DNA from 3 places in the Pseudobacillus badius genome. Region 3 is predicted to be linked to each of the others. Evidence: a T-box and tRNA genes for the amino acid it is inferred to sense, from the RefSeq annotation. Region 3 holds a T-box; the other regions hold tRNA genes.
The links. The T-box of region 3 lies ahead of argS (arginine--tRNA ligase). A T-box ahead of a tRNA ligase gene usually reads a tRNA of that ligase, here a tRNA-Arg.
Positions count from the first base shown of each region.

Region 1: it has a tRNA-Arg gene. The T-box ahead of argS (arginine--tRNA ligase) is inferred to sense a tRNA for this amino acid. The anticodon was not compared.
Region 2: it has a tRNA-Arg gene. The T-box ahead of argS (arginine--tRNA ligase) is inferred to sense a tRNA for this amino acid. The anticodon was not compared.

Region 1 is NZ_MWMM01000004.1:219,369-229,414, reverse strand. It holds gene B1A98_RS10100 (peptidylprolyl isomerase) at 1-140, shown strand, start outside; gene asnB (asparagine synthase (glutamine-hydrolyzing)) at 548-2,470, shown strand; tRNA gene B1A98_RS10090 (tRNA-Arg) at 2,707-2,780, shown strand; gene B1A98_RS10085 (hypothetical protein) at 2,980-3,345, opposite strand; gene B1A98_RS10080 (DUF4261 domain-containing protein) at 3,955-4,671, opposite strand; tRNA gene B1A98_RS10075 (tRNA-Arg) at 5,305-5,367, shown strand; gene B1A98_RS10070 (YcxB family protein) at 5,472-6,017, shown strand; gene B1A98_RS10065 (DUF3885 domain-containing protein) at 6,855-7,493, shown strand; gene B1A98_RS10060 (DUF3139 domain-containing protein) at 7,784-8,164, shown strand; gene B1A98_RS10055 (sigma-54 interaction domain-containing protein) at 8,232-9,638, opposite strand; gene B1A98_RS10050 (SDR family NAD(P)-dependent oxidoreductase) at 9,883-10,046, shown strand, end outside.
Region 2 is NZ_MWMM01000002.1:548,094-558,139, forward strand. It holds gene lon (endopeptidase La) at 1-2,071, opposite strand, end outside; gene lonB (ATP-dependent protease LonB) at 2,310-3,980, opposite strand; gene clpX (ATP-dependent protease ATP-binding subunit ClpX) at 4,268-5,530, opposite strand; gene tig (trigger factor) at 5,939-7,228, opposite strand; gene B1A98_RS05905 (tetratricopeptide repeat protein) at 7,372-8,349, opposite strand; tRNA gene B1A98_RS05910 (tRNA-Arg) at 8,568-8,644, opposite strand; gene B1A98_RS05915 (metallophosphoesterase) at 8,830-9,351, opposite strand; gene B1A98_RS05920 (XTP/dITP diphosphatase) at 9,348-9,956, opposite strand; gene rph (ribonuclease PH) at 9,953-10,046, opposite strand, start outside.
Region 3 is NZ_MWMM01000003.1:93,538-103,583, forward strand. It holds gene rnr (ribonuclease R) at 1-14, opposite strand, end outside; gene B1A98_RS06720 (alpha/beta hydrolase) at 39-785, opposite strand; gene argS (arginine--tRNA ligase) at 967-2,658, opposite strand; T-box leader at 2,707-2,923, opposite strand; gene speB (agmatinase) at 2,964-3,926, opposite strand; gene secG (preprotein translocase subunit SecG) at 4,278-4,511, opposite strand; gene eno (phosphopyruvate hydratase) at 4,662-5,957, opposite strand; gene gpmI (2,3-bisphosphoglycerate-independent phosphoglycerate mutase) at 5,981-7,519, opposite strand; gene tpiA (triose-phosphate isomerase) at 7,512-8,273, opposite strand; gene B1A98_RS06760 (phosphoglycerate kinase) at 8,302-9,486, opposite strand; gene gap (type I glyceraldehyde-3-phosphate dehydrogenase) at 9,654-10,046, opposite strand, start outside.

The DNA.
Region 1 (10,046 bases), on a different contig from region 3:
AATTCTTTATCGTTCATGAACCTCAGCCCCATTTAAACGGCGTACATACTGTATTTGGGAAAGTAACATCTGGCTTGGAAACAGCGCGTGCTATGAAAAACGGCGATGTCATGAAGGAAGTTACTGTATTCGAAGAATAATCAGATAACATAGAGTCCTGCCCGCAGATAAGCAGGACTCTGTTTATTTGCACAAAGCCCCTCTTGTTGCTATCACATAAGTGCCTCACTCGTAAAGCTTCACTCATGATCCGGTTGGGTTCTATCTCCTAATATTGATTTTTTATCACATTTCAGCGGGCCGACAGAACAATTTGAAGTTTAATCTGCCAACAGACAGGGAAATTACAAGAAGCGGAAAAATGATTTCCCAAAAATTGTTAGATTCTGCTGCTAAGAGTTGGCAAATATAAGTAAATGATCGTCACAAACTAAAGAAAGACAGCAAGAAATAAATCAAACTATTGAATCATTTGTTATTTTCTAGAAAAACTGATACTGTGGTAAAAGACAAAAAAGGTTCATTTTAGAATAGGCAGGTGTTAGCGATGTGTGGATTTGTTGGTTGTGTGTACGACAAACCCCAAGAAACGAAAGAGACATTAAAAAAAGATACATTTAGAAAAATGAATGCCATTATTACTCATAGAGGGCCTGATGACGAGGGCTTTTATTTTGATAAATACGTAAATTTTGGTTTTAGACGTCTAAGTATTATCGGGCTTGAGAGCGGTCATCAGCCCCTCTCTTATGAAAATGACCGTTATTGGATCATTTTTAATGGTGAAATTTATAATTATATTGAAATTCGCCAAGAGATGGAAGAAAAAGGCTATCAATTCTTTACGGATTCAGACACAGAGGTGATTCTTGCTCTTTATAGCGATTTGAAGGAGCATGCTGTCAAGAAACTAAGAGGAATGTTTGCCTTTGTTATTTGGGATAAAGAAGAAGAACTATTATTTGGAGCAAGGGATTATTTTGGCATCAAGCCATTCTTCTATTCCGAACAAGAGGATCTTACGTTATTCGCCTCTGAGAAAAAGAGCATTCTATTAGCTAAAGAAAATCAGGCAGAATCTGAGATTGACCGGGATGCCTTGCAGCATTATCTTAGCTTTCAATACGTGCCTGAACCGAATACGATGACGGCTTCCGTGAAAAAGCTTGCTCCCGGCCATTATTTCTTTAAAAAACCGGGACAAGCGATGAAAATTCGCTGCTATTGGCGTCCTAATTTTCAGCCGGCGCAAACAGGCGAGCGGCAGCTTGTGAAGCAGATTCAAGACGTGCTAACGGATTCAGTCGCTGTTCATATGCGCAGTGACGTACCAGTCGGGTCATTCCTGTCTGGCGGAATTGATTCATCCTTCATTGTTGCTTTAGCAAAAGAAGTGAACCCAAAGATCAAAACGTTCTCTGTCGGCTTTGAAAGAAACGGATTCAGTGAAATTGATGTAGCGCAGGAAACGGCTCAATCCTTGGATTTAGAAAACATCAGCTATGTGATCTCACCCGAAGAGTTTCTAGAGGAATTTCCGAAAATTATTTGGCATATGGATGATCCGCTCGCTGATCCGGCAGCTGTGCCGCTCTATTTTGTTGCGCGCGAGGCGAAAAAGCATGTAACAGTAGCACTGTCTGGGGAAGGGGCGGATGAGTTGTTTGGCGGATACAACATCTACCGGGAGCCGGAATCTTTGCGCGTATTTAATTACCTTCCTTCTCCTGTTAAACGTATCGTTAAAACCCTTGGCCAAGCACTGCCCGAAGGAATGAAAGGGAAAAGCTTTATTGAGCGCGGCGTTACCCCGCTGGAAGAACGCTATATCGGCAATGCGAAGATTTTTGAAGAAGCGGAAAAAGCGCCGCTGCTTACCGATTATAGAAGGGGATTAGATTACACGCACATCACCGATCCTATTTACAGCCAATCCAGCGGCTACGATGCGGTGACAAAAATGCAACACTTGGACATTCATACATGGCTGAGAGGGGACATTTTATTAAAAGCGGATAAGATGTCTATGGCCCATTCCCTCGAACTGAGAGTTCCTTTTCTGGATAAACGCGTCTTTGAGGTAGCTTCCAAAATTAGCGCTGATCAGAAAATAGCCCATCATACAACTAAATATATCCTTCGCAAAGCAGCCGAAGGCATTGTCCCGGATCATGTGTTAAATAGAAAAAAATTAGGGTTCCCCGTGCCGATCCGTCACTGGCTGAAAGAAGAGCTTTATGATTGGGCCTCTCTCATCATCCGTTCCAGCGAGGTGGATGATCTCTTTGATAAACGGCAGGTTCAATTGCTGCTGGACGAGCATGCCGCCGGCAAGAAAGATAACAGCCGAAAGCTGTGGACGCTCCTTTCCTTTATGGTCTGGCATCAAATTTATATTGAAAACTGCTATGACTTTGGATCACTAAATACTGGGCAAGAGGCTCAGACCAAAAGCGTGCTGTCTTATTAAAAAATCTCAAAAACCTTGGAGACTTGTTCTCCAAGGTTTTTGAGGCGATTTCATGGAGCAGGCCTTGCTTGCAGGTCCCTATGCCCATTCAAGGGGCGAATTGACTCTTGCAAAGAATTTATGCTAAAATAGAAGAGTTTCTGAAGATAAAAACGGCAAATACTAGTTAAGTAAGCATATTCTTCTTAAACAATCCCGTTCTTCTCGTTCAGAAGAAAAACAGGGTTATAGAAGATGCGCCTTTAGCTCAGCAGGATAGAGCAGCAGCCTCCTAAGCTGCAGGTCAGAGGTTCAAATCCTCTAAGGCGCGTAAAACATGGAAGAAGGTTGATATATTAAGGTTCTCTGGATTAGAAATATTCTAGAGTGTCCGACCTATATCGACCTTTTTTCTTTTATTTTCTAATCTGATCAATTGAAATTTCCAACATTCTTTCACTCCTTCATAATATAGATCAAAAGTCAACTTAGGTCCTATTTAATTCATTTTCCTCATTAAGACAATGCATTTACTGATTTGGGCTGTTCTCTTTTAAAAATTTAATTAAATCCTCCTCGGTGTATGCTTTATACACCACATTTTTAGTATCAAATACAACATATGCTGGAGATTTTTCTAATTCTAAAAACTTATATTCACCATTTGTTTCTTCTAATGAAGTTCGACCATGAATTTTTTTAACATTAGTTATTTGATTCTCTTCTAACCATTTATTGTAATCTGCCATTTCTGTTTCTCTTACCATTAATAAGGAATACTTATTTTCATCAGCAGAAAATAACGGATGAACTGGAGTTGATTCTGTCTCAGTAATACTAGAACAACCTGCTAAAAATGCACCTATTATAATCCACACTGCTAATATCTTGTTCATGTAATTACCGCCTTTTAAGGTTTTGATTTAATATAAATTTACCATAATTTTTCAATTTGTTTTAGAGTAATCTGTCCCGTCAGTGCAATTACGGAGTATAGATAATTTCGGTACATCTTTTTTAAAAAAGATGCTGATTTTTATAAACAGTACAACCTTATTTGAAGCCTACAATGGTGACTTTGATCAAATACACGATAATGTTGAAAGTATTTTAAAATGATATGTAAACCAGCATATTGTTAACGCAATTGATAAGAAATGCAATATTCCTTCTCTCAAAATTGCTGAAAGTAAAGATCAAGGAAGTATTATACATGTTGAAGGTGCAATTTTTGATACAAAGAATGGAAAGATAAAAGCAAGACAGTATAGATTGGAGATAAAATGCAAGCGCGCTGTTTTTCATTTAAGCTAAATTAAACTTTAATGTTGTTAGTACCTCTCAGCAACTTTGTAAACCCTGTTGATTGGAATGGAAGGCGAAGCAGCCTGGAATGGAAATCAACAGCCCCCATCTACAAGCAAAAGAAAAAGACTGCGGACCACAACTTCAATTTTCATTGAGTTTGTCTACAGTCTGAGAGGTACAATAAGTACCTCTATTACTTATGCTGGAATTAAATTAATTAATCCAAATGGATTAAAGAATACATCCTCTTCCTCGTATCTAAATTCATTGATGAAATCAATTTTGTATACAGGTGAATTTTGCTCCAAACTAAATATCTCACCATTTTGAAAAGAAGGATGCTCAATAATGTGATAAAGATTGAAGTTATTAAGGAGGTCTGCGGCTTCTTCTGGTGATATTGAAGAAGGAGTAATGACATCCGGTAATCCAAAGGCTTTCATTCCGCACGAAAAATAACTTTCCTCCTCACCAACGAGAGTCACAAAATGAGAATAGATAGGAAAATAATCTTGGTTTTCTAAAAGTTGATACCATTCATCTTTGGTGTGTGCCATTCCGGAAGTTTCAATTTTTATCGCTAAACCGCCAGCTTTTAATAAAGTTGCTCCGACATCTACTACTTGTTTAAGCCCTTCAATCCCATTAATATTTGCTATTACATATACCGTGAACGTATGATGTTCGATTTCATCCAAAAGACTTTCCTGAAGGGCACCTGCATAGGAAAAAGCCTCCTTTAAATGGGGGGCGTGTTCATAAACTTCCACTTGAAAACCTACGTCTTTTTTTGCGTTATGGATAATGTAACCAGCCATTAAATACCCATCACCGTTAGATGCAACAGCTTGTATTAACTCTGATCTATTTTTCCACTTTCCGGGAACCCCAATAATGACTTGAACTTCTGACATATAAACACATCCTTAAATTGTATAATAAAAATTTTGAGGTCCTCAATGACCTGTTAGTTTCCTGAATTGGATACAAACAGGATGTACCCATCCTATGTTTTACATTCTTTATTGAATTGGTAAAACCCTCTATTTCACAAAAGGTATAATTTTAAAATGAACTATCTAAACGAATATAGCTTAAAAGAATTTCTTGAAGAATATGCAGAATCATACATAGAGCATCGTATGGCCACAGAGCTAGAACAACATAGTGAGTAATGAAATCATTAATAAAAGCACAATTTTATCCCCTGTTTCTCTGGCAATGGCCGTTTTAGCCCAGTCTTTCTGATGCAAATCTCGAATCATAAAAACTCCTCTTCACTTAACACCGTCACGTCACTCCTTAAAAAATCAAAAGTACGTAACGTTTATCTGTTATAAACGGGGAATTTTAAACTGGAGATATTATCCATTTTGAAGTCGGAGGTAACAAATAAAGAAAAATTCAGTAGATTGCAAGTTAGCTGCGTGTTAAAATAGAAGGAGAAAAATGGGATTCTGTTAGAAGGTAGTTGTAAGACAAGTTTCCAAAAACGGTACAGAGTAAACTAAATAAACCTATATATATCAGTCTTTTATTTGACCTGCAGCTCAGCAGGATAGAGCAGCAGCCTCCTAAGCTGCAGGTCAGAGGTTCAAATCCTCTAAGTCGCGTAAAAGTAAAAGGAAGGGATTAGCCCTTCCTTTTTTGTATAGCCAGCTTGTCACGCTGCTTCGGCTTTTAAAAAGTCTAAATAGGAGAGGGAGGAAGATGGATGAAACTAAGCTATGAGCTGACAAAGGAGGATTACTTGGCATTCAATCTTTATTACGTCAAGAATTCCGCCGCCATCAAAAAGTCTTTATTCGCGCAGCGTTTCTTTCCGCCCATCGCTTTTCTGGTGCTTCCTTTTATTTTTACCGGAATTACAGGAGAGTTTTCAGTCGGGCTGTCCGTTGTTTTTATGCTGACTGCTGTCGCCTGGATGATGTTTTATCCAAGGTATTTCTATTGGCATGTAAAGAACGGGGTCAATAAAGCGTTAAATGAAGGGAAAAATGAAAATCTGATTGGTGAACATACATTCACTCTTCATGAAGATGGCTTTATAGAGAAAAACAAGGTAGAAGAAAGAAAGGTAAGCTGGTCCGGAATTGAGAAAGTAGCAGAAAACGAAGAGTATTATTTTTTGTTTTTCAGCTCAATGAGTGCCTACATTCTGCCTAAGCGCGCCTTTGCGGATGAAGAAGCGAAAAGACAGTTTCGCCAGCTGGCAGATAGAGCGGTTTCCTCTGATGGGTTATGGACCGGGCGTGGATAGATTACAATTAACTAAAGTCGTTTTGTGCAGAATTCAAATATATTAAATAAAAATAAATAAAACGCAGCAATAGCAAGGACAAACGACAGTTAGAGACTCAGCAACTTTAAAGAGCCTATTTGCAATAAAATGCAGATAGGCTCTTCTATTTTCCTCTTAAATCAAGAACTTCACTATGACCCAACAACAAATTAAATGACAGCTACTTCATCATGTTTTAAAGACCAATACATCCTATTCCATTAAGCACCTCCGAACACTTCTAAAGAGGAACCTCAAAAGGCAAATACAAATCCTGCAGCTCTTTCAGACAAAACCAACAGGCGGAGAATTGCCATTGAAGAGTAATATTGCCTTTTCATGGGAAATTTGAGAGGATAAAGATCGGTCCAGCTGATGATCACGCAGCAACAGAAAGAAAACGATAGGACACTAATACACGTAAAGTGACTCTATTTCACAAGGGGGATTTATTAATGAAGAATAAAAAAAATAGAAAAGCAGCCTATATTGAATTAACTATTGTATGTATAGTTTTGGCGATACTCATCTATGTTTTCAATTTACCTAGTTATATATATATTGTGTTAGTGTTAGCTGCTCTTGTGAATTTGATAGCCATATTAATCAGATATGAAAAATAGTCGCGAGTACTAAGCTGCCGGGCTCCTTAAGAAGACAGAGCGCTGATGTATCAACGGGTATAAAACATCGTGCCTAAACAATAATTTTGGATGTGACAGACTCCTTTTTTATTAAATTGATTATTTGTGCAGTCAGATTCAAAACTTTATGAGCTATTTTTAATCCAGCGCCAGGGAAAGAGAGGATCATTAAATGAACATAACAGAATATCTCCATGAAAAGTTTCCGTCTGTTGAATTAGTCCCAAGTATCTATTATCAATGGGACATAGGCATCCGCTTTTCACTTGGCGGTGAAATCTATCAGTTCAAAGAAAATGCCGGGCTTAACCTTGAACGGTTTCAACTTGTATATAAGCAAGCCTCTGCAATTTTCAATAAATTGTTTGAACAAAATGATGACTTGTTTCTTGTAACGAATGTCTATAAGCATAAAATGAAAAAGCAGCGAACAAAAAAATTGAAAGTCTATCAGTCATTTCTTAAGTGTAAAAGTATTTTAGATCGTATTCAGGTAAGAACTTACCCTTATCCGTTTGATTTGGATGAATCCACAGAATATGAGATGCAACAATTTTCATTGCTGTGTAAACGAAAAGATCTACGTGTAAATGAATTGCTTAAGGCAGCAAGTAATGAAGACTTTCCCTTAAAACCAAAGTTTGGAGGTTACTCCATCAATTATCCTGATGTTTTCTTTGTGAACATAACAAAAGATATTATTTTCTTTGTATATGATGATCGTGGATGTGAAGTGATAGCCCGTGAAGCAGACCTACTACGCTCTCTCTGTAAGCAATACTATGATTGGGTGGAAGAAGCAGATTGTTGATACTAAATTACCTGAAGACATTCAAGAAGAGACGCATGCAAGCTTCAAATTCTTTAATCAACAGAATCAGGAAATTTCAGTTGAATAGCTGGTAATAAAAAAGTGCAAAACTTGGTTTGCACTTTTTTAAACGGCAGTCTCATACGATAGTTCGGAACTATCTATAGGCAGGACAATCCACTTCAGGATCATTCCTCTCTATACATCGCCATTTCGTGCTTTTCGCTTCCTAATTATTATATTTTTTCATATAATTGTAAGAAGCGTATCTTAAAAGGGGATTTAGCTAAATGGCAAAGAAAATTTTTCTCAGTGTTTTCATCTTATTATTGATGGCTTTAGGAGTTTATTATGTTTACTGGGATCACAGGGTGAAGAATGAAGAAATAGTTGCAAAAAAAGCTTTAAATGAGTACCTATATGAGGAAAGAGCTTTCCAGAAATCTGATATAAAAAAGATTACCTTTTTCAATGATAATCCCTTAGGCGGCGAAAATTATTTATTACATTATGCTTATGTCGCATATACAGATGAACCTGAAAATCAATATGTATACTATATAACCAAGGACAAAAAAGCAACATTTGCAGGTTATGCAGGACAAGGAGATCCAGACACAATGAAACATGAAGATTATGAAAAGCTGAACGATGAAAAAGTCGAAGAGTAGCGCAATTACGCGCTACTCTTCGACTTTTTTTGTACCATTCAAGAAGAAAATGAAACGGCTTCATACTCTATTTAACTGGTATCGGGATGTCTAATTGGCCAATTTTTCTATAGATTGTTCTGACGCTTACTCCTAAATCTTCTGCAGCTAATTTCTTCCCTTCGTGATCATAGCCATAGAGATTCAGTTTTTGAATCAGCATTTCTTTCTCCATTTGTTTAAATCCTTGCTTTTCATTTGGAGAGCAAGGATGGCTCGCGGTTGCTTCTTTGAAAGCGGCAGGCAGGGACGAAATCGTCAGCTGCTGGCCCCTTTCCATGTTCATGCTGTATTCCAGAACATTTTCTAACTCCCGAATGTTTCCAGGCCAGTGGTGCTGCTTTAGTCTTTTTAAAAACTCCGGTTCACAGCCTTGAATGAATTTTCCTGTTCTATCCTGTAATCTCTCCATCAATACGGGAACAATTTCAGCGATATCTTCTTTTCTTTCACGCAGAGGCGGCAAATGTATAGGAATTACGTTTAACCGGTAGTAGAGATCCGAGCGGAATTGCTTGGATTCTACTAAATGCTCCAACGATTGATTGGCTGCCGCGATGACGCGAACATTTACTTTTTTGGAAATCGTGCTTCCAATTCTTTGTACGATTCCATCCTGCAGGACTTTGAGCAGCTTGGGCTGCATGGATAAAGGAAGGTCAGCAATCTCATCCAAGAAAAGAGTTCCCCTGTCGGCCAGTTCAAAATAACCTGGTTTGCCTTTTTTGCGTGCCCCTGTAAACGCTCCTTCCTCGTAACCGAATAGTTCGCTTTCAAATAAGGATTCTGGAATGCTCGCACAGTTAATCTCGATAAAGTTTCCTTTCCGGAAGATGCTTTGTTCATGAATCAGCTTGGCCAGTAAGCTCTTTCCAGTGCCTGTTTCTCCTGTGATTGCAATGGAGGAAGAACTGTTGACCAGATTCTTCAGCAGCTCCTTTAAATCATTTAATGCCTTGTTGTTTCCAAGAATATAGTCCGTCTTTTCCTTTTCTTTTTTTGATACTAATTGAAAGTCGCCTAGTGCATGAAGAATGTGCATGATCGTTTGGCTTAGTTGTGACATCCAATAACTGTACTCTTTTTGCTTGTCCATTAATTCGTTTTGTCCATCTAGTGAAAAGCTGGCAAATGTAAGATACCCATAATGTCTACCGTTTTCCACGATGTTGCGGACGATTTCAACGGTGGAGGGACAGTTTTTTTGAAAATGACACCCTTGGCACATCTTCATATGTCCCGGCTTTTGAATAAAGCTGATCGGGTGCTTATATAACTTTTTGAAGAAGGGCAAATGAACCCGGTTTCCTTTTCTTTTTCTGTATTCTGCTGTTGAGGCGGTTAACATCCCTTCCTGGTTGAAAAAAGCAATTTCAATTTGCAAAAGTTCGGAAAACGTTTGAATAACTGCGGCCACTGCGTTAACTGAAGACACCAAAACCCCCCCCTTATTTTAAATCCGCCTGATTCTTCAATCATTTTTAGTGAATCACTTCAGCCAAGAATGCTTTTTCTGATTATAATTTCGAAAATTCAAAATTGTCAATGAACAAATAGGTATTGTCATTTCTGTCAAAAACCAAACTAGAGAAAAAGCTAAAAACTATCATTTTTGCTGTCTCCTCAATTTGGCACGCTTATTGCAATATAGTTAGCAAAACAATAAAGGAGGTCATGTGTTGGAAAAAGACTATTTTCAATTAAGGAATAAAGTGGCAGTTGTGACGGGAGCTGCATCAGGGATTGGATATGCAGCAGCAGAACTGCTTGCGGAAGTCGGAGCTAGTGTGCTCCTTCTGGATATCGATGAACAAAAAGGAAATCAAGCTGTACAAGAGATTCG
Region 2 (10,046 bases), on a different contig from region 3:
TCAGTGCTGACACCAAAGCAGTAGCCATGGTAATGCCGGCAGATGGCCCGTCTTTCGGCACAGCGCCTTCCGGTACATGAATATGGATATCATATTTTTCGTGGAAATCTGATTCAATATCTAATTCTGCCGTCTTAGACCGGACATAACTGAAAGCAGCCTGAGCAGATTCTTTCATCACATCTCCAAGCTTCCCTGTTAAAATCAGCTTGCCTTTCCCCGGCGACAGCGACACTTCGATTTGCAGTGTGTCTCCGCCTGAAGCTGTATACGCAAGACCGTTCGCCACTCCGACCTGATCCACTGTTTCCGCTTGTCCATAGCGGAAAATGCGCTTGCCTAAAAACTCTTGCAGGTTCTTGCTTGTGATCACTACGCGCTTCTTCTCTGCAGAAACGATCATTTTGGCCGTCTTCCGGCAAACAGCTGCCAGTTGTCGTTCAAGACTGCGCACGCCAGCTTCCCGTGTATAATAACGGACAATATCCTGAATGGCATCGTCTCTTACTTGAAGCTGCGATTTTGTCAGCCCATGCTCCTTCACTTGCTTCGGCAGCAAATGAGATTTAGCAATATGAATCTTCTCCAGCTCTGTATAGCCGGCAATTGTAATAATTTCCATACGATCGCGCAGAGGACCTGGAATGGTGGCTAAATCATTAGCTGTTGCAATAAACATTACCTTCGACAAGTCGTATGTTTCTTCAATATAATGATCGCTGAAATTAAAATTTTGCTCCGGGTCGAGCACTTCCAGCATAGCTGAAGATGGATCTCCCCTGAAATCACTGGACATTTTGTCAATCTCGTCAAGCAAAAAGACGGGGTTCACCGTTCCTGCTTTTTTCATCCCTTGAATAATCCGTCCCGGCATTGCGCCGACATAGGTGCGCCGGTGTCCGCGAATCTCTGATTCATCACGCACGCCGCCGAGAGAAATCCGAACGAAATTCCTGCCAAGCGATTCAGCGATAGAACGTGCCAGCGATGTTTTCCCAACCCCTGGAGGTCCGGCAAGACATAAAATCGGACCTTTCAGTGATTCAGTCAGCTGCTGGACTGCTAAATATTCAAGCACACGCTCTTTTACTTTTTCCAATCCGTAATGGTCGCGATTCAAGATCGCCTCTGCTTTTTTAATGTTCAAGTCATCTTTGGTCGCGTTCGTCCATGGAAGCGTGACAAGCCATTCAAGATAATTGCGGATGACTGCGCTTTCTGCGGCGCTGGAAGGAATTTTTTCAAAGCGATTTAATTCTTTCAATGCCGTCTTTTTCACTTGTTCAGGCATGCCCGCTTCTTCAATTCGCTTGAGAAGCTCCTCAACCTCACCGGTCTTTCCTTCCTTTTCGCCCAGCTCCTGCTGAATGGCCTTCATTTGTTCGCGCAAAAAGTATTCTTTCTGTGTGCGCTCCATCGATGTTTTTACACGCTGGCCGATTTTCTTTTCCAAATTTAATACTTGCTTTTCATTGTTTAATAAATCAATGATGCGGTTCAGACGATCTTTAATATCAAAGGTTTCTAAAATCTCCTGCTTATCTTTCATTTTAATCGGCAGGTGAGAAGCAATGATATCAGCCAGCCTTCCCGGCTCATCAATATCTGCTACCGTGGAATAAGTTTCAGATGAAACCTTCTTGGACAGCTTGATATACTGTTCAAAATACTCTAAAAGCGTGCGCATCAGCGCTTCTGCTTCTAAATCTTTGACCGTATCGTCCTCCTGCACTTCCACTGTCGCTAAATAAAAGGTTTCCTTATCATCAAGCTGCTTCAGCACGGCCCGGTTCAGTCCCTCGACGAGCACGCGGATCGTTCCATTTGGCAGCTTCAGCATTTGCTTTACTTTCGTTAACGTTCCTGTTTCAAATAAATCCTCCTGCAAAGGATCGTCTATATTTGAATCTTTTTGCGTTGATAAAAAAATTAAATGGTTGTCCAGCATTGCTTGCTCCAATGCCTCAATTGAACGGTCGCGTCCGACGTCCAAATGCAGCACCATGGTAGGATACACTAACAATCCCCGCAGTGGCAGGAGGGGCACAGTGTGAACAGTTTGATTACTCATAAACATAACCTCCATCACTTCAAACATTAGGCGAACTCTCCGCCTGTTCTCTCTTTTTCGCTTTCTGCCGCAAAATAGGTGTTTTGTACAATCTTATCTTATTTAAATAGGAGTGTCCATTTTTGAACAGGCTATCGTTTCCCTGTCTTTGTACCTATTCCTCTTAGCGGCGGAAAACAAACAACGGGGCTGCCTCAAAAGTGAAAAATCGCCACTCTTTAAGGCAGCCTTCCTTTGGCTATATGGATTTTTTTTCTTGCGGCACTATGCTTCCCGGCTGAACGAGACCTTGAAGCTCCGCCTGCTTATCAAAAAAGTGGTCAAAGGCTTCTTTCAAATGAGAAACCGGGATTAATTCTATTCCTTCTACTTTCTCTAAAAGGAGTGTCTTATTTTCTGTCGGAAAAAGAATTTTTTTGGCCCCTGCTTCCTTTGCTGCGAGAGCTTTCTGCAAAACGCCTCCTACCGGCTTTATATGGCCGTGCAAGCTGATCTCTCCTGTAATAGCCACGGTTCGGTCAGCCGGATGACCATAGATGGCTGAATAAATGGCCAACGCGATCGCTGCCCCGGCAGAAGGCCCGTCTACTGGCATGCCGCCGGGAAAGTTAACGAAAATATCGAATTGCCCTACCGGCACACCCATTGACTTCAGCACTGTCACAGCATTTTCTACTGAACCTTTTGCCATGCTCTTGCGTTTCATTGACTTTGCCGGCTGATTAAATGTTTCCTCTTCCACAATCCCTGTGACAGTGACCATTCCCTTCTCTTTTGCGGGAAGCACAGCGGCTTCGATCCCAAGAAGCGCTCCGCTGTTCGGTCCAGTAACAGCCAGCCCATTCACCAGTCCGACTCTCGATTTTTCAGGAATTTGCGGCTCCCACTTCGGAGCCAGCCGGCTTGATTGGATGACCCATTCTATTTCCTCATTTAATATTTCCTGGCGCTGTTCCATCATCGCTGTGCCAGCCGCCATTTGCACAAGGTTCACAGCTTCGCGGCCGTTGCGGGTGTGCTTGGCAATCAAGGTTAGTGCTGTGTCGGACAAAGTCATTCCCGCCTTTTTAGCTGCTTTTCCGGCAATGTCTCTTAGATGATGATGATCCAATTCATTAAAATACACTTCTTGACAGCGGGAGCGGATAGCGGCCGGAATTTCCTCTGGCTGCCTCGTTGTAGCGCCAATCAGCCGGAAATCTGCCGGCAACCCTTTTTGGAAGATATCATGAATGTGTTTCGGTATATCCTCGTTTTCTTCGCTATAATACACACTCTCAAGGATTACTTTGCGATCTTCCAGCACTTTCAGCAGCTTATTCATTTGGATAGAATGCAGTTCCCCAATTTCATCAATAAATAAAATCCCGCCATGGGCGTTGCTGACTGCCCCTTTTTTCGGCTGGGGGATGCCAGCTTGCCCCATCGCGCCAGCACCTTGGTAAATGGGATCATGCACCGAGCCAATAAGCGGGTCAGCAATTCCTCTTTCATCAAAGCGGGCCGTCGTGGCATCCAGTTCTACAAATACAGCAGAGGAAGAAAAAGGAGAGCGCTTGTTTTTCTTCGCCTCTTCAAGCACAAGACGGGCTGCTGCTGTTTTTCCTACTCCCGGAGGTCCATAGATAATCACATGCTGCGGATGCGTGCCGCAAAGAGCGGCTCTTAAGGCCTTGATTCCTTCTTCTTGGCCTACAATGTCCGAAAAGCTTTGCGGACGGATCTTTTCGGCAAGCGGCTGCGTCAGCGAAATTTCCCTCATCTTCCGCATCGCTTCCATTTCTTTTTTCGATTCCTTATCAATTGTTATTCTGCTCGTATGCTGCTTCTTCAGCATCGTCAAAAAATAAAAACTGATAATCAAGCCAAATACCAGCTGTCCCGCGATTGCAATTGCTGTCCAATTCATATCGTATCCTCCCATACCAGCAAAGTGAAACGTGTATCGACGGCTAAACGTTCGAAAAGGCCAAAGTCGGCATTTTTTATGCAGCCAACAGCCTTTTTGGTTCACCATCCGTTGTCTTATTTGCCAGTATCGCCTCATTTTGATACTCATAAACAGCCATTCGCTTGGAAGTTCTGGCGATGACGGAAAAACAGGACAGCCGCATGATTTTAAGCTGTCCTGTTTTTGCATTTCTTATATTTTTCGTCTTTCGCAGGCATGAATGCTGACGCCGGCTGTCTTCTTGCTTACGCCGATGTTTTCGTCAGATCAATTTTTTGGCCGTTTTCTCCAAGCAGCTTTGGCGCTGCGTTGTTAAGAACGGTTTCTTTCGTTATCACACACGTTTTAATATCTTCGCGCGAAGGAAGATCATACATCACATCGAGCATAATACTTTCAATAATGGAACGGAGTCCGCGTGCACCTGTTTTCCGTTCGATCGCTTTTTTCGCGATCTCGCGCAGAGCCTCTTCTTCAAACTCAAGATTGACTTCATCCAGTTCCATCATTTTTTGATATTGTTTAACGAGCGCGTTCTTCGGCTTCGTTAAAATTTGGATGAGCGCTTCTTCATCCAGTTGCTCAAGGCTGGCGATGACTGGCAAGCGCCCGATAAATTCCGGAATGAGTCCAAATTTAAGCAGGTCTTCCGGCACTAGTTTGGATAATAACGAACCGGTTTCCACGTCTTCCTGCTTCGTCTCCATGCCAAAACCAATAACTTTTTGGCCAAGACGGCGTTTGATAATTTGTTCTACTCCATCAAAAGCTCCGCCGCAAATGAAGAGAATGTTTGTCGTATCAATTTGAATAAATTCCTGATGAGGGTGCTTACGGCCGCCTTGCGGAGGAACACTTGCTACTGTTCCTTCTAGAATTTTCAAGAGAGCCTGCTGTACGCCTTCACCAGATACATCGCGTGTAATAGATGGATTTTCTGATTTACGCGCTACCTTATCAATTTCATCAATGTAAATAATGCCTTTTTCGGCTTTTTCCACATCGTAATCAGCAGCTTGAATCAATTTAAGAAGAATGTTTTCTACGTCTTCTCCCACGTACCCTGCTTCTGTTAAAGAAGTAGCATCGGCAATAGCAAATGGCACATCGAGAATACGGGCAAGCGTCTGGGCAAGAAGCGTTTTTCCGCTTCCTGTCGGGCCAATTAAACAAATGTTACTCTTCGCTAATTCCACATCATCCACTTTGCTGTTGGAATTGATGCGCTTGTAATGGTTATAAACCGCAACAGCAAGCGACTTTTTAGCGCGCTCCTGGCCAATTACATAATCATCTAGAATATCGCGGATTTCCATTGGCTTCGGTACGTCTTTAAATTCTACCTCTTCCTCTGTGCCAAGCTCTTCCTCAACTATTTCCGTGCAAAGTTCGATGCACTCATCACATATATATACACCGGGCCCCGCTACAAGTTTGCGTACTTGATCCTGTGTTTTCCCACAGAAGGAACATTTAAGCTGCCCTTTTTCATCATTAAACTTGAACAATGACTTTCACCCCTTATGAATATTTAATCGCTTGTCCAGCTGCCAGCGTTGGCGGTCCTTAGCTAAACACCCTTCCCCTTTCGAGCTTAAAAGCGGCTCGCTCTGATGAAGAATAGTTGCCGATTGCCGCTGGACGAGCGCCGTTGGCTTTTCGTAAAAAAAGTATGTATTGCATTTTACCACATTTTGCTCGGTTCAAAAAACAAAAGGTCTTTTGTATATATAATGTGCTGTCAGTCTGACTATTACTAAAACATTTTTATATGCCCTCTTCGTCAAGGAGCAAATATTCAGGCTATAAGCAGCCTATGCCTCATTTCTATACAGCCTTTGGATATGTATGATGAATAAACAAGTAGGTAGAAAACAAGGCACGAGCAGTTCGCGCCTTGTCTATCTTATCTACTATTATGCACTAGTTTTGCTGTTTTCCACAAGAAATTCAACCGCTTTGCGGATTTTCAAGTCAGCTTGCATGCCGTCTAAGTTGCTGCCTAATGCTTTTTTAATATCTTCTACTGACAGGTTAAATTGCTCTGCCATTTTGTTTAATTCTTGTTCTGTATCTTCTTCAGTTGCTTCTAAGCCTTCTGCTTCTGCAATTGCTTCAAGCGTTAAGCTTGTGCGTACGCGAGTTTCCGCATTTTCTTTCATTTGCCCGCGAAGGTCTGCTTCGCTTTGGCCAGAGAATTGATAATATAGATCCAGGTTCATTCCCTGCATAGAAAGGTTTTGCGTAAATTCTTGAAGCATGCGGTCAATTTCATTCTCAACCATAACTTCCGGTACATCGATCTCCGCATTAGCTGCTGCCTTTTCTACAAGCGTGTCACGAAGTGTTTGTTCTGCAGCTGTTTTCTTTTGCTCTTCCAGACGAGTGCGGATTTGCGCTTTTAATTCATCAAGTGTTTCCGCTTCTTCATCTGTTTCTTTCGCAAAGTCATCATTCAGTTCAGGAAGCTCCTGAGCTTTGATTTCATGAAGCTTCACTTTGAATACAGCTGGTTTGCCTGCAAGTTCTTCTGCATGATACTCTTCAGGGAAAGAAACTTCTACGTCTTTCTCTTCGCCAGTTGCCATGCCGATCAATTGCTCTTCAAATCCAGGGATGAATGTGCCAGAGCCGATGACTAAAGAATAGTTTTCAGCTGTACCGCCTTCGAACACCTCTCCATTAACGGAGCCTTCAAAGTCAAGAACCACTGTGTCGCCGTCTTCTACTTTGCCGTCTTCCTTCACAACAAGCTCAGCATGACGCTTTTGCAGTGAAGTAAGCTCTTCTTGTACATCTTCATCTGTTACTTCTGTGCTTAATTTTTCCGCTTCAAGCCCTTTATACTCGCCAAGCTTTACTTCAGGCTTAACTGTTACAGTCGCTTTAAAAATAAGCTCTTTGCCTTTTTCCATTTGCTCAATATCGATTTCCGGACGGTCTACAGGATCAATTCCTGTTTCCTCAACCGCTTTTCCATATGCTTCTGGAAGAATAACATCCAGTGCGTCTTGATAAAGAGATTCTACACCGAAGCGCTTTTCAAATAAAGCACGCGGCATTTTTCCTTTGCGGAAACCAGGCACGTTAATGTTTTTTACTACTTTTTTAAATGCAGCATCTAAGCCATTGCTGACTGTTTCTGCATCTACTTCTACTGTTAGAACTCCTTGGTTCCCTTCTTGTTTTTCCCATTTAGCAGACATAAAGTTCCCTCCAAAAATCTATAAATTGATCATCATGAACAGTATAAGTTGTTCGGCCGCCCTATGTATATTTTTCTTACACAAAAAGGACACATTATGACCTTTACATTATAACATACGTTTTTTCTCTTTCAACCAAAAGCCTACATGATCGGCGAAGAAATTTCATCTAATTCCTTCATAAAATGAAGGCTCTTTTCAACATTCTTATCCAGCTCTTCTTCTGCTTGAAGGGCAGCTCCTTCATAATATACCCGCAGCTGGAGACGAACGGCTTGCGCCCATCCTGCAGCCGAAATTTGCTCAGGTTCAAAAGGATACAGAAGGAAAAAATGGCGCTTGACCATTTCTTTTGCCTGCTCAAGCTGGACAGGATCCTTATCGGCCAGGTCTTCTTCCAAAAAGTGAATCACTGTCCGAAAGTAGTTTTGTTCAAACGCATCTGCTAACTGGACAGGAATGACCGTCCTGCTGAAAGAAAACTTTTTTACTGTTACCTCTTTATCGATCCCGTGCTCCTTTAAGACATTTAAGGCAAGCGTTTGCAAAAAAGGATGAGCCGTTTCTTGTGCAAGCATTGCCGTCAGTTCATCATAATAGGGACGGATATTCACTTGGGCAAGTTCCATTAATTTTAATGTTTGCTCACGCAAAGTTTCTTTGCCGGTAAACAGCTGTTTCCCCTGCGGTTCCGGGGACTCTATCATCTTCTGGCTCAGTTCTAACAGCCGCCCGAAATAGTCGCGCTTTTCTTCCGGCAGCTGCTTCTCCTCCATCAGGGCCGATAATGTAGAGAAGATCGCTTCATACTCTTTTTGCTGCATTAAAATAAGCACGTAAATATCAAGGACGTCATAGTACTCTCCAAGGCCCTTATGCAGCATATCGCTGCACAATGCCAACGCCCTTTCATACTGGCCGCTTTCATACAAAGCCAGCAAAAGAGCCGTCTTTACATCTTCCTCCTCGGCAAGGGGATACTCCAGCGCCTCCGATAAGAAAGAAGCCGCCATATCGTACTCCTTCTTTTCAAGCGCCGCTCTGCCTTTTTGAATAAGCGCTTGGCCAGTTCCCGGAAAAATAAATATATTTCCTTTTCTATCCCACTTTTTCTTCTTCATAATAAGTCACCTGATTGTCTCTGTTCGGATGAAAACAACGGCTGTTTTCATTCCTTTTTCTGTATTTCTGTAAGTGTAGCATGTCTGTTTCAAAAAAAAAAGCAAAGAAAAAGCGAGAGGCAGATTCTTTCCCGCAATTGAAAAGCAGATAGAAACCTGCAGATGGATGTCAAAAAAACCTTCCAGGCGATTGCCTGAAAGGTTAGTTGAATTATGTATGGCGTCCCAGGAGAGATTCGAACTCCCGACCGACGGCTTAGAAGGCCGTTGCTCTATCCAGCTGAGCTACTGGGACATATTGCTTATCTACTCGCAAAAAGCAGTTATGTAAGACATTTACTATAATAACAACTTACTTAAATATTGTCAATGCATTTTTGAGATTTTTTTCTTTTACTGTATAAAAAGAACGGCTCTTTTTACTTTAGCAGAAGAGCAGCCTGAAAAACAACTAGCCAGCGTTTTTCAGGCTATCCTCCTTTAGGACACCGAATCGAATGAAAACGTACAGCTTAACTCCGTTAATTCACGGTGCTCGTCATCGAAAAAACGAATCGCAGCTTGCTGCTTATTTGCTTCTACGATTGCATATGTTTTGTCCCGCCGTCCAATTGGCATCGCGATGCTTCCGGGATTTAAGAAAATGGTTTCACCTATTTTTTCTGCGCCGACCATATGGGTATGGCCAAAAAAGACGAAATCAGCCTCATACTCCTGTGCTTTATACGTCAACTTCATCAGCGACGTCTTTACATTGTAGCGATGTCCGTGAGTAATAAATATCCTTCTGCCGCCGACACCTTCCACGACATCGTAAGGAAACTCCTCTTCTACATCACAGTTCCCTCTCACAATGAAATACTCTTGGATTGCCGGATCATCGGCCCGCAATTCCGAGTCCCCGCAGTGAATCAACGCATCCATATCTCCCTCATAACGCTCCCGCAATTCAGTCAAAATATCGCCCCAGCCGTGATTATCGCTCACTACCAACACCTTCATCCTGCCTCACCGCCAATCAATTCCGATAACATGCAGCCCAACTTTCTCATCGCCTTCCCCCGGTGACTGATGCTGTGCTTCTCTTCCGGTTTCAGCTCGGCCATTGTTTTGTTGAACTCTTCTGCAAAGAAGATCGGATCATAGCCAAAGCCGTTTGTTCCTTGCTTCGCTAACGTAATTTTGCCCTCGCATACGCCCGTAACTGTGACTGTTTTCTCACCGGGGCGGGCAACAGCCAGTACACAATGAAAGCGGGCGGTCCGCTTGTCTGCCGGCACTCCCTTAAGCTCAGCAAGCACTTTTTCAATATTGGCTTCATCACTTTTTTCAGCACCTGCATACCGAGCTGAGTAGACGCCTGGCCGGCCGTCAAGCGCATCAATGCTTAACCCTGAATCGTCAGCAATGACAAGCTTTCCGGTCTTCTCCGCTATCGTTTCTGCTTTTAATATCGCATTTTCTTCAAATGTCTTGCCTGTTTCCTCTACATCCGGCAACAGCGGATAATCAAGGAGCGTCTTCACTTCGATTCCGTAATCAGCAAACAAGCTCGAAAACTCTTTGGCTTTCCCTTTGTTTTTTGTTGCGATAATAACCGTCTTCATTCCGCCTCTCCTTCTGGCTTTCTGCCGATTCTTCCAGCGATTTCGCCAAGGGCTGCCGATTGAACAGCGAACAAGCTGGTGATTCCAGTT
Region 3 (10,046 bases):
TTTTGCTGATCCATAACAATCCCTCCTTGCATTTTATCTTACACATTCCAGTCCAGCCGTTCCAAGAAAGCATAAATGTCTTCGTGAAGCTGTTCTTTTTCTTTATCCAGTGTAATCACATGGCCGGACTCTTCATACCATTTTATTTCCTTCATTGTTGATTCGATCTCATTGTAGATAATGTTCGCGCTTTCCGGGTTAATCATCTCGTCATGACGGGCTTGGACGATAAAGGATGGTGCATAGATCATATCTATATTGTTGCGCACGTCGGCAATGAGATGCTGTAAGGCTTTCAACGTGTTCATCGGTGTTTTTTTGAACGCTTCTATCTCTTGTTCAATTACCTCGTCCGATTTTCCTTCAAACTTTTTAAATTGGCGGGCATAGTCTACCACTCCTTGATACATAACCTCTTCGCTTTTGATATACATCGGCGCGCACATCGTGACAATTCCTTTCACAGGGAGCGTATAGCTGAGCTTTAAGGAAAAGACCCCGCCGAGTGATAAGCCGGCTACGGCGATTTCCTGATAGCCAAGGCTCTTCAAATGCTCATAGCCGTCCATTACATCCTGCCACCAGTCCTCTGGGCCGGTGTGAACCAGCTCCTCCGGCGGAACTCCATGTCCCTTGTAATGCGGAGCATGTGAGGTGTATCCTCTCTTTTCCAAAAAGCGGCCAAGCATCCGCACATCGGAAGAGTTTCCGGTGAACCCATGAAGCAGCAAAACCGCCCGCTTTCCAGCTTCAAATGTAAATGGTTTCGGCAAACGTAATTTCATAGTACAAAAAACCCCTTTTCTCTAGTATGAACCGTTCCACAGACATTCATTATCATTTTACGAAATAATGTCCTTGGAAACCAGCGAGAGGAACTAATTCATGGAGAGAAAAGGCAAGAAAAGATTTTCTTGTAAGAAAATGAAAGAGGAAAGAACCATTCAGCAAGGCTTTTTCAATCAATTACATCTCATCAGGCGCTTCAATGCCCAGCAAAGCCAGCCCCTCCTTCAATAGTTGGGCCACAGCTGAAACAAAAGCCAGACGGGAAAGCTGCTGCTCATCTTCCTCCAGTACCTTCACCTCTGCATAATATTTGTTGAAGGCTTGAGCCAGCTGAATCGTATGCTTGGCAATCCGTGAAGGATCAAACTCATTGATTGCTTTTTCAATGGCTTCCGGAAAGGACATCATCAGGCTGACCGCTTCCCATTCTTTTTCACCGGATAACACAACCGTTCGTTTCTCTTCTGCATGAAAGCCGGCTTTCCGCAAAATCGAACAGGCTCTGGCATGAGTATATTGCACATACGGCCCCGTTTCCCCTTCAAACCGCAGAATATCTTCCAGCGAAAAATCAATGTTATTCAGCCGGTAATTTTTCAAGTCATTAAACACAATCGCTCCGACGCCAACTTGTCTGGCGATCTCTTCCTTATTCGCCAGCCCGGGGTTTTTCAGTTCAATATTCTTTTTCGCCAAAGCAATCGATTCTTGCAAAACTTCTTCAAGCAACACAACCTGTCCTTTTCTCGTGGACATTTTCTTGCCGTCTTTGCGCATCATGCCAAACGGAATATGGATCAGTTCGTCAGCCCAACTCTCCCCCATTTTCTTTAACACGCTTGTTAATTGCTTGAAATGGAGGCGTTGCTCGCCGCCTACTACATACAGAGACTGGGCAAAATGATACGTTTCCTTGCGATAGAAGGCAGCTGCTAAATCTCTTGTTGCATACAAAGTGGCTCCGTCTGACTTTTTGATTAAGCAAGGCGGCAGTTCTTCTTCCGCTAACAGCACGACTTGAGCCTGTTCCGATTCAGTAAGCAGCCCTTTCTCCTCCAACCGCCGGACGATTCGATCCATTTTGTCGTTGTAAAAGGCTTCTCCTGCATACGAGTCAAATTCAATATTTAATAGCTGATAAATTCGCGAAAAATCTTTGAGCGATTCTTCCCGGAACCATTCCCACAGAACAACTGCCTCCTGGTCGCCATCCTCCAGCCGTTTAAACCATTGGCGGCCTTCCGCCTCCAGCTCCGGATTCCGCTCTGCCTCATCGTGGAACTTCACATAAAGAGCGAGCAATTCTTTAATCGGGTGCTCCTTTACTTTCTGTTCATCCCCCCACTTCTTATACGCAGCAATCAGCTTGCCGAACTGCGTGCCCCAGTCGCCGAGATGATTGATCTTTACAGGTCTGTATCCGCCTTTAGCAAGCAGCAGGGCGAGCGACTGTCCGATCACGGCAGAACGAAGATGACCCATGGAAAATGGCTTGGCGATGTTCGGTGAGGACATATCGATAACTATTACTTCCCCTTTGCCGATATGGAGCGTTCCATATTGTTCTTTTTTCGCCATCACCTCTTCAAGCACCAATTTCGTTACATATTTCTTGTCCAAAAAAGCATTTACATACCCGCCGGCCGCCTCCACCTTTTCAAAGAGCGGAGACTGAACTGCACAGCTTAGCTGCTCTGCAATGCTTTGCGGGGCCATCCGCTGGATTTTGGCTAGCGAAAAACACGGAAAAGCCAAATCGCCATGCTCAGCATGCTTCGGTTTTTCAATCAGCTGCTGGATTTCCTCTTTTGGCAAATCGTCCTTTAGCACTTGATATAAAGCTGCAGCAAACTCTTCACTGAATCTCATTCTTTTTCTCCTCCCGGCAAAAAAATAAAAAACTCCCGCCTCTTCTATATAAGAGACGAGAGTTGATACTTCGCGGTGCCACTCTTTTTGTTCCGTAACGAAACCAGCTTTGTTCTGTTAACGGGCGAGTCCCGGCCGGCCCTACACTATCATTCAGGCAGGCGTCTCCGAAGTGCGGTTCATCATTTGAGTTCGACCAGGCTTCCACCATCCCCGATTCTCTATCTTCCCTCTTCATGATTACTCTCTTCATCATTGACATTCTTGTTTGGCAATATTTTATATTTCTACTTACTATACTGCTGTTATTTTGTTTCGGCAACAGTCTTTTTATGTTTTGCAGCTATTTGCAGCGCAGCCAGGCCCGTAAAGTCATGAACAATTGTGGCCGCTAAGAGAGAGGTAATTTGAGCCGGATCGTAAGGAGGAAGCACTTCCACTAAATCAAATCCGATAAAATTAAAGCCGGTCAGCGAACGAACCATTTCCAGCGTTTCGAAGCTCGTCGGCCCTCCTACTTCCAGCGTGCCTGTTCCCGGCGCACAGGAGGGGTCAACAAAATCAATATCAAATGTCAAAAAGCAGGGCGTGTCGCCGATCTTCTCTCTTATTTCCGCTACTACGTCTGCGATTCCGCGTACTTTCAGCTCCTGAGTCGTAATAAGGTTGTACCCAAGGTCGGTACTGGAGCGAATATCCCCTGGATGGTTCAGTGTGCCCCGAATGCCAATCTGGAAGACTTTTTCATTTTGCAGCAGCCCTTCTTCATGCGCCCGGATAAAAGTCGAACCGTGCCAATATTTTTCTTCGTAGTATGTATCCCATGTATCGGTATGCGAGTCAAAATGAATCATCGCTACCGGACCGTATACTTTCGCAGCAGCCCGCAGGTTCGCAAGAGTGACAGAATGATCTCCTCCCAGAGCGATCGGGATGATATGCTGCTTCATCAAACCTAAAACAGTTTCCTCCATCAATCCATAGCTTCTGTGAATATTATGCGGAATCACCGGCACGTCCCCGATATCAATGGCGTTTGTTTCTTCAAAAGGAAACACTCGAAGCACCGGGTGATACGGAAACAGCGTCATAGACGACTGCCGAATAGCCTGCGGGGCAAAACGGGCTCCTACCCGGAAGGAAGCGGCCGTGTCAAAAGGCAGGCCAACGATGGCCACACGGGCGTCTTCGTGTTCAGCAGGCAAGCGCATAAAAGAACCTGTCGTGCAAAATTCCGGTTTTACATCTGGCGACAAAGGATATTTCATTTCATCTTTCCTCCCCACACACTTTTATTCCATTGAATTGCAAGTTGCATGCCAGCAATGAAAGTTCCGAAATACCGAGTGCTTCCCTTCTAGCCTTCCGCCCATTATGCACTATGGCATTTATTATTCAAGAATAAATAACCTTCCCCCATTCAACATACCTCCTATCACGAGAGGCGCCTAACGAGGTATTTCCCGCTTCTTGAATTGCTATTTCTCTATTATTTCATGCGGAGGCCTAATCATTTAGAAAGCTGACTGCACCTGTAGCGAAACCGCTCAAAAAAGGACACAAAAAAAGACTGTGAATCAAGCGGCACAAAGCCGGCTTGTCTCACAGCCCTTTTGATATTACAGCCCGAAATACGATACGGCAATCGTTAAAACAAAAAACAAAACAGCGAGCACCACGGTTACACGGTGTAAAATTAAATCAATGCCGCGTGCTTTCTGTTTGCCAAAAAGCTGTTCCGCTCCGCCGGAAATTGCTCCGGAAAGCCCGGCGCTTTTTCCTGTTTGCAAAAGAACAACAGCGATTAACGCAATGGATACAATCACAAGCAAAGTTACTAACAAAGTGTGCATTATGGTTCTACCTCCATCAACGAACATACGAATAAGATAACCTTACCATAAAACAGCCAAAAAGTGAACAACTTCCCCTAGCCTCCTGCCTGGCAGAACACAAAAAGCCGCTGCCCCATCAGTGGAGATGAGGCAGCGGCTTGAACCGTCTTATTTCTTTAAGTTATAGAATGTTTGGTTTCCAAGATATTGGGCAAGGTCGCCAAGCTGGTCTTCAATACGAAGCAGCTGGTTGTATTTTGCCACACGGTCTGTTCTTGAAGGTGCGCCTGTTTTAATTTGGCCGGCGTTTGTGGCCACAGCAATGTCAGCAATAGTTGCATCTTCTGTTTCACCAGAGCGGTGAGAGATAACAGCTGTATAGCCAGCGCGCTTGGCCATTTCGATTGCATCGAAAGTTTCAGTTAACGTACCGATTTGATTCACTTTAATCAGAATCGCATTGCCGACTCCTTGCTCAATTCCTTTGGCAAGCTTTTCTGTATTTGTTACGAATAAATCATCGCCGACAAGCTGGACTTTGCTGCCGATGCGCTCAGTCAGCATTTTGTGTCCTTCCCAGTCATTTTCATCTAATCCGTCTTCGATAGAAACGATCGGATATTTAGAAACCATTTCCTCGTACCAATCAACCATTTCGGCAGAAGTTTTTACAACTCCCTCTCCGCTTAAATGATATTTGCCGTCTTCTTTATTATAAAACTCAGAAGAAGCCGCATCCATCGCTAATTTCACTTGCTCTCCAGGCGTATAGCCGGCTTTTTCAATTGCTTCAATGATCGTTTGCAAAGCTTCCTCATTGGATTTTAAGTTTGGTGCAAAACCGCCCTCGTCTCCTACTGCTGTGTTTAATCCTTTTTCTTTTAAAACTGATTTTAAGCTGTGGAAGATTTCTGCTCCCATGCGAAGAGCTTCCTTGAAGTTTTCTGCTCCAACCGGCATAACCATAAACTCTTGAATATCCACATTGTTATCAGCATGCTCGCCGCCGTTTAAGATATTCATCATTGGTACCGGTAATTGCTTCGCATTCACTCCGCCAAGATATTCATACAAATGAACACCGAGGAAGTCAGCCGCCGCATGTGCCACAGCCATAGATACGCCAAGAATCGCATTAGCGCCTAATTTGCCTTTATTCTCTGTTCCATCCAATTCAATCATCGCCCGGTCAATGCCGATTTGATCAAGCACCTCAAAGCTGCCGACAAGCTCAGGGGCAATGACATCATTTACGTTCTCAACGGCTTTCAATACTCCTTTGCCAAGATAACGGCTTTTATCGCCGTCGCGCAGTTCGACTGCTTCGTATTCTCCAGTGGAAGCACCAGATGGCACAAGCGCTCTTCCGAAAGCTCCGGATTGTGTATACACTTCTACTTCTACTGTCGGATTTCCACGGGAATCTAATACTTCGCGTGCATAAATATCAGTAATAATTGGCATAACATTCTCTCCTTTTATGTGAATCATTTATTTTTTATTAAAGATGTTCCAGTCATTTCCGCTGGTTTGTCAATTTTCAGCAAATCAAGCATCGTTGGTGCCAAATCTCCCAAAATGCCGCCGGCGCGCAATTCTGCGCCTTCCTTTGTCACGATGACCGGCACAGGGTTTGTCGTATGAGCTGTCATCGGATCGCCGCCCGGTGTAATCACCTCATCCGCATTTCCATGATCCGCTGTAATAATGGCTGTTCCGCCTTTAGAAATAATTAAATCAACCACGCGGCCAAGGCACTCGTCGACGGTTTCCACAGCTTTGATTGTCGGCTGCAAAAGCCCCGAGTGGCCGACCATGTCAGGATTGGCGAAGTTTAAGATGATTGCATCCTGCCGGTCGTTATGAATTTCATCAAGCAGTGCCTCTGTGACTTCATAGGCGCTCATTTCCGGTTTTAAGTCATAGGTAGCGACTTTCGGAGAATCGATCAAGATCCGCTTTTCTCCTGGAAATTCTTGTTCTCTGCCTCCGCTCATAAAAAAGGTAACATGCGGATACTTTTCTGTTTCCGCAATGCGCAGCTGGTTTAAGTTATGGGCAGACAACACTTCCCCAATGGTATTCATCAAATCGACTTTATTGAAAGCAATGTCCCCTTTAACTGTTGCACTGTAAGGAGCCATGCAAACAAATTGAAGGTTTTGCGGCAGCCTGTCGCCGCGGTCAAAGCCTGCAAATTCTTCGTTCGTAAAAACATTGGATAATTGAATAGCCCGGTCCGGACGGAAGTTGAAGAAAATAATCGCATCGTTGTCTTCTACTTTCGCCACCGGCTGATCCGCTTCATCCGTTAAAACGGCCGGTACAACGAATTCATCATAAATTCCGTTTGCATACGAATCTTCTACTACTTCAAGAGGGTCCTTGAAAAACGGCGCTTCGTTATACACCAGGGCCCGGTAGGTTTTTTCGACACGGTCCCAGCGTTTATCCCGGTCCATTGCATAATAACGGCCGGAAATCGTGGCAAATTGCCCCACTCCGTATTCCTTCATCTTTTCCAGTGTTTCTGTAATGTAGCCTTTTGCCGTTTGCGGCCCGACGTCACGGCCGTCCAAAAAGGCGTGAAGATATACTTTTTCTAATCCTTCTTGCGCGGCAAGCTTCAGTAAAGCAAACAAATGTTCAATATGGCTGTGAACACCGCCATCAGACAGCAGCCCGAACAAGTGAAGAGCCGATCCATGCTTCTTTGCATGCTGAATTGCGGCTAAAAAAGCTTCATTCTTAAAAAATTCACCTTCGCGGATCGAAATATTAATCCGCGTTAACGTTTGATAAACAATACGGCCGGCACCAATATTCAAATGCCCTACTTCCGAGTTCCCCATCTGGCCTTCCGGAAGGCCTACCGCTTCGCCGCTCGCCGTAAGCGTGGAGTGGGGAAATTGCTCCCAATAGCGGTCAAAGTTCGGCTTCTTCGCCTGAGCGACTGCGTTTCCTTTCGTCTCCTCGCGGCAGGCAAAGCCATCTAAAATAATCAGGGCAACCGGTGATTTAGCCATGGTTAACGGCCTCCAGCAATTGCAGAAATGACGCAGGTTCTAAGCTGGCACCGCCTACAAGCGCTCCATCAATATCAGGCTGAGCCATAAATTCACCGATGTTAGCCGGCTTTACGCTGCCGCCATATTGAATGCGAACTTGGTCCGCTGTCTCTTGGGAGAATTGCTCCGCCACCGTTTGGCGGATATGGGCGCATACGGCATTTGCGTCTTCTGCTGTAGAAGATCTTCCCGTTCCAATCGCCCAGATCGGTTCATAAGCAATGACCGCTTCTCCTGCCTGTTCAGCTGTCAGCCCTGCCAAGGCTTTTTCAATTTGGCCAGCGACAAAGGAATTCGTTTCGCCGTTTTCACGCTGTTCGAGCGTTTCGCCGCAGCAGACAATTGGTGTCATATTGAATTTAAAAGCTGCCCGAACCTTTTTATTCACTGTCTCATCTGTTTCATTGAACATTTCACGGCGTTCAGAGTGGCCGATAATCACATACTTCACTCCGATATCAGCCAGAGCTTTCGGGCTGATTTCGCCAGTGAATGCGCCGTTTTCTTCAAAATGCATCGTTTGGGCGCCGATCTCTACATCAGATTCTTGCACCGTTTGAACAAGCTGCTCTAAAAACAGGGCAGGAGCGCAAATAACGCTGTCAACTATGCTGGCATCAGGCACCAGACTTTTCACTTCTTCAGCGAAGCTTTTTGCTTCTGCTGCCGTTTTATGCATTTTCCAATTTCCTGCGATAATAGGTTTGCGCATAAAGCTTCATCCTTTCTCATTTGTGATTTTACTTGTCGTCTAAAGCCACAATTCCCGGAAGCTGTTTTCCTTCCATGAACTCAAGAGAAGCACCGCCGCCAGTTGAGATGTGGCTCATCTTATCTGCCAAGCGGAACTTCTCAACCGCTGCTGCCGAATCTCCGCCGCCGATTACTGAATATGTACCTTCCGCTTCAGCAAGCGCCGTTGCCACTGCTTTTGTTCCCGCGGCAAACTTGTCCATTTCAAACACACCCATCGGCCCGTTCCAAATCACAAGCTTAGACTCTTGAATAGCTTCCTTGTAGAGTTCTGCCGTCTTTGGTCCAATATCAAGCGCCATCCACTCTTCCGGAATTTCATCAATCGCCACAACTTTTGCTTCTGCATTCTCGGAAAACTCATTGGCAACTACCGCATCAATCGGCATAAGGAACTTGACGCCTTTGTCTTCCGCTTTTTTCATAAACTGCTTCGCTAAGTCAATTTTATCCTCTTCAAGCAATGATTTTCCAATTTCATAGCCTTTTGCTTTAACAAACGTGAAAGCGAGGCCGCCGCCGATGATTAAATTGTCCACTTTATCGAGCAGATGATCAATGACATCAATTTTGTCCTTTACCTTAGCACCGCCGATAATAGCCGTAAATGGGCGCTCCGGATTAGATAACGCTTTGCCGAGAACATCCAGCTCTTTTTCCATAAGGAACCCAGCGGCTGCCGGCAAATAATGGGCAATCCCTTCTGTTGACGCATGAGCACGGTGAGCCGCGCCAAAGGCATCATTAACATAGAGGTCAGCCAAAGCAGCAAACTTCTTGGCTAGCTCTTCATCATTTTTCTCTTCTCCCGGATAAAAACGGACGTTTTCCAGCAATAGCACGTCGCCATCTTTCATAGCAGCTACTTCTTGTTCAACTGCTTCGCCAAAAGCTTCATCAACTTTTTTGACTTCTTTGCCAAAGAGCTGGGATAGGTGGGATGCGACAGGCGTTAAGCGCAATTCTTCTTTCACTTCGCCTTTCGGACGGCCCAGATGGCTCGCCAAAATCACTTTTGCTCCTTGCTCAGACAAGTATTGGATGGTCGGCAAAGCCGCCCGAATGCGCGTATCATCTGTAACGGCTCCATCTTTCATCGGCACGTTAAAGTCCACACGGCAAAACACGCGTTTTCCTTTCACATCCAAGTCTTTCATCGTCTTTTTGTTCATCTAAAAAGGTCCTCCCTCTTCAATAAAAAGATAAATTAAAAAGGAGGGGGATCTTTTTTCCCCGCTCCCCTTTCATCCCATTTACATTATAGATGTTAGGTTACCATTTTCCAATAAAGATGTTGAAAAATATAACACATTTTCTTATTAGTATCACACTATTGTCATTAGAGGCCTTTTTGAGCAATATAATCGACAAGGTCAACGACGCGGTGAGAGTAGCCAGACTCATTATCATACCAAGAGAGCACCTTCACCATATTGTCCTCTAAAACCATTGTAGATAAAGCGTCGATAGTAGAAGAAGCCGGGCTGCCATTATAGTCGCGTGAAACGAGCGGTTCTTCATTGTAGGCAAGGATGCCTTTCAATTCGCCTTCAGCTGCTTCTTTCAGCACAGCGTTCACTTCTTCGGCTGTTGTGTCCTCTTTTAGTTCAGCAACAAGGTCAACAACTGATACGTTTGGCGTTGGCACGCGCATCGCCATGCCGTTCAGCTTGCCTTTTAATTCAGGCAGTACAAGCGCCACTGCTTTGGCCGCACCTGTCGTTGTCGGGAT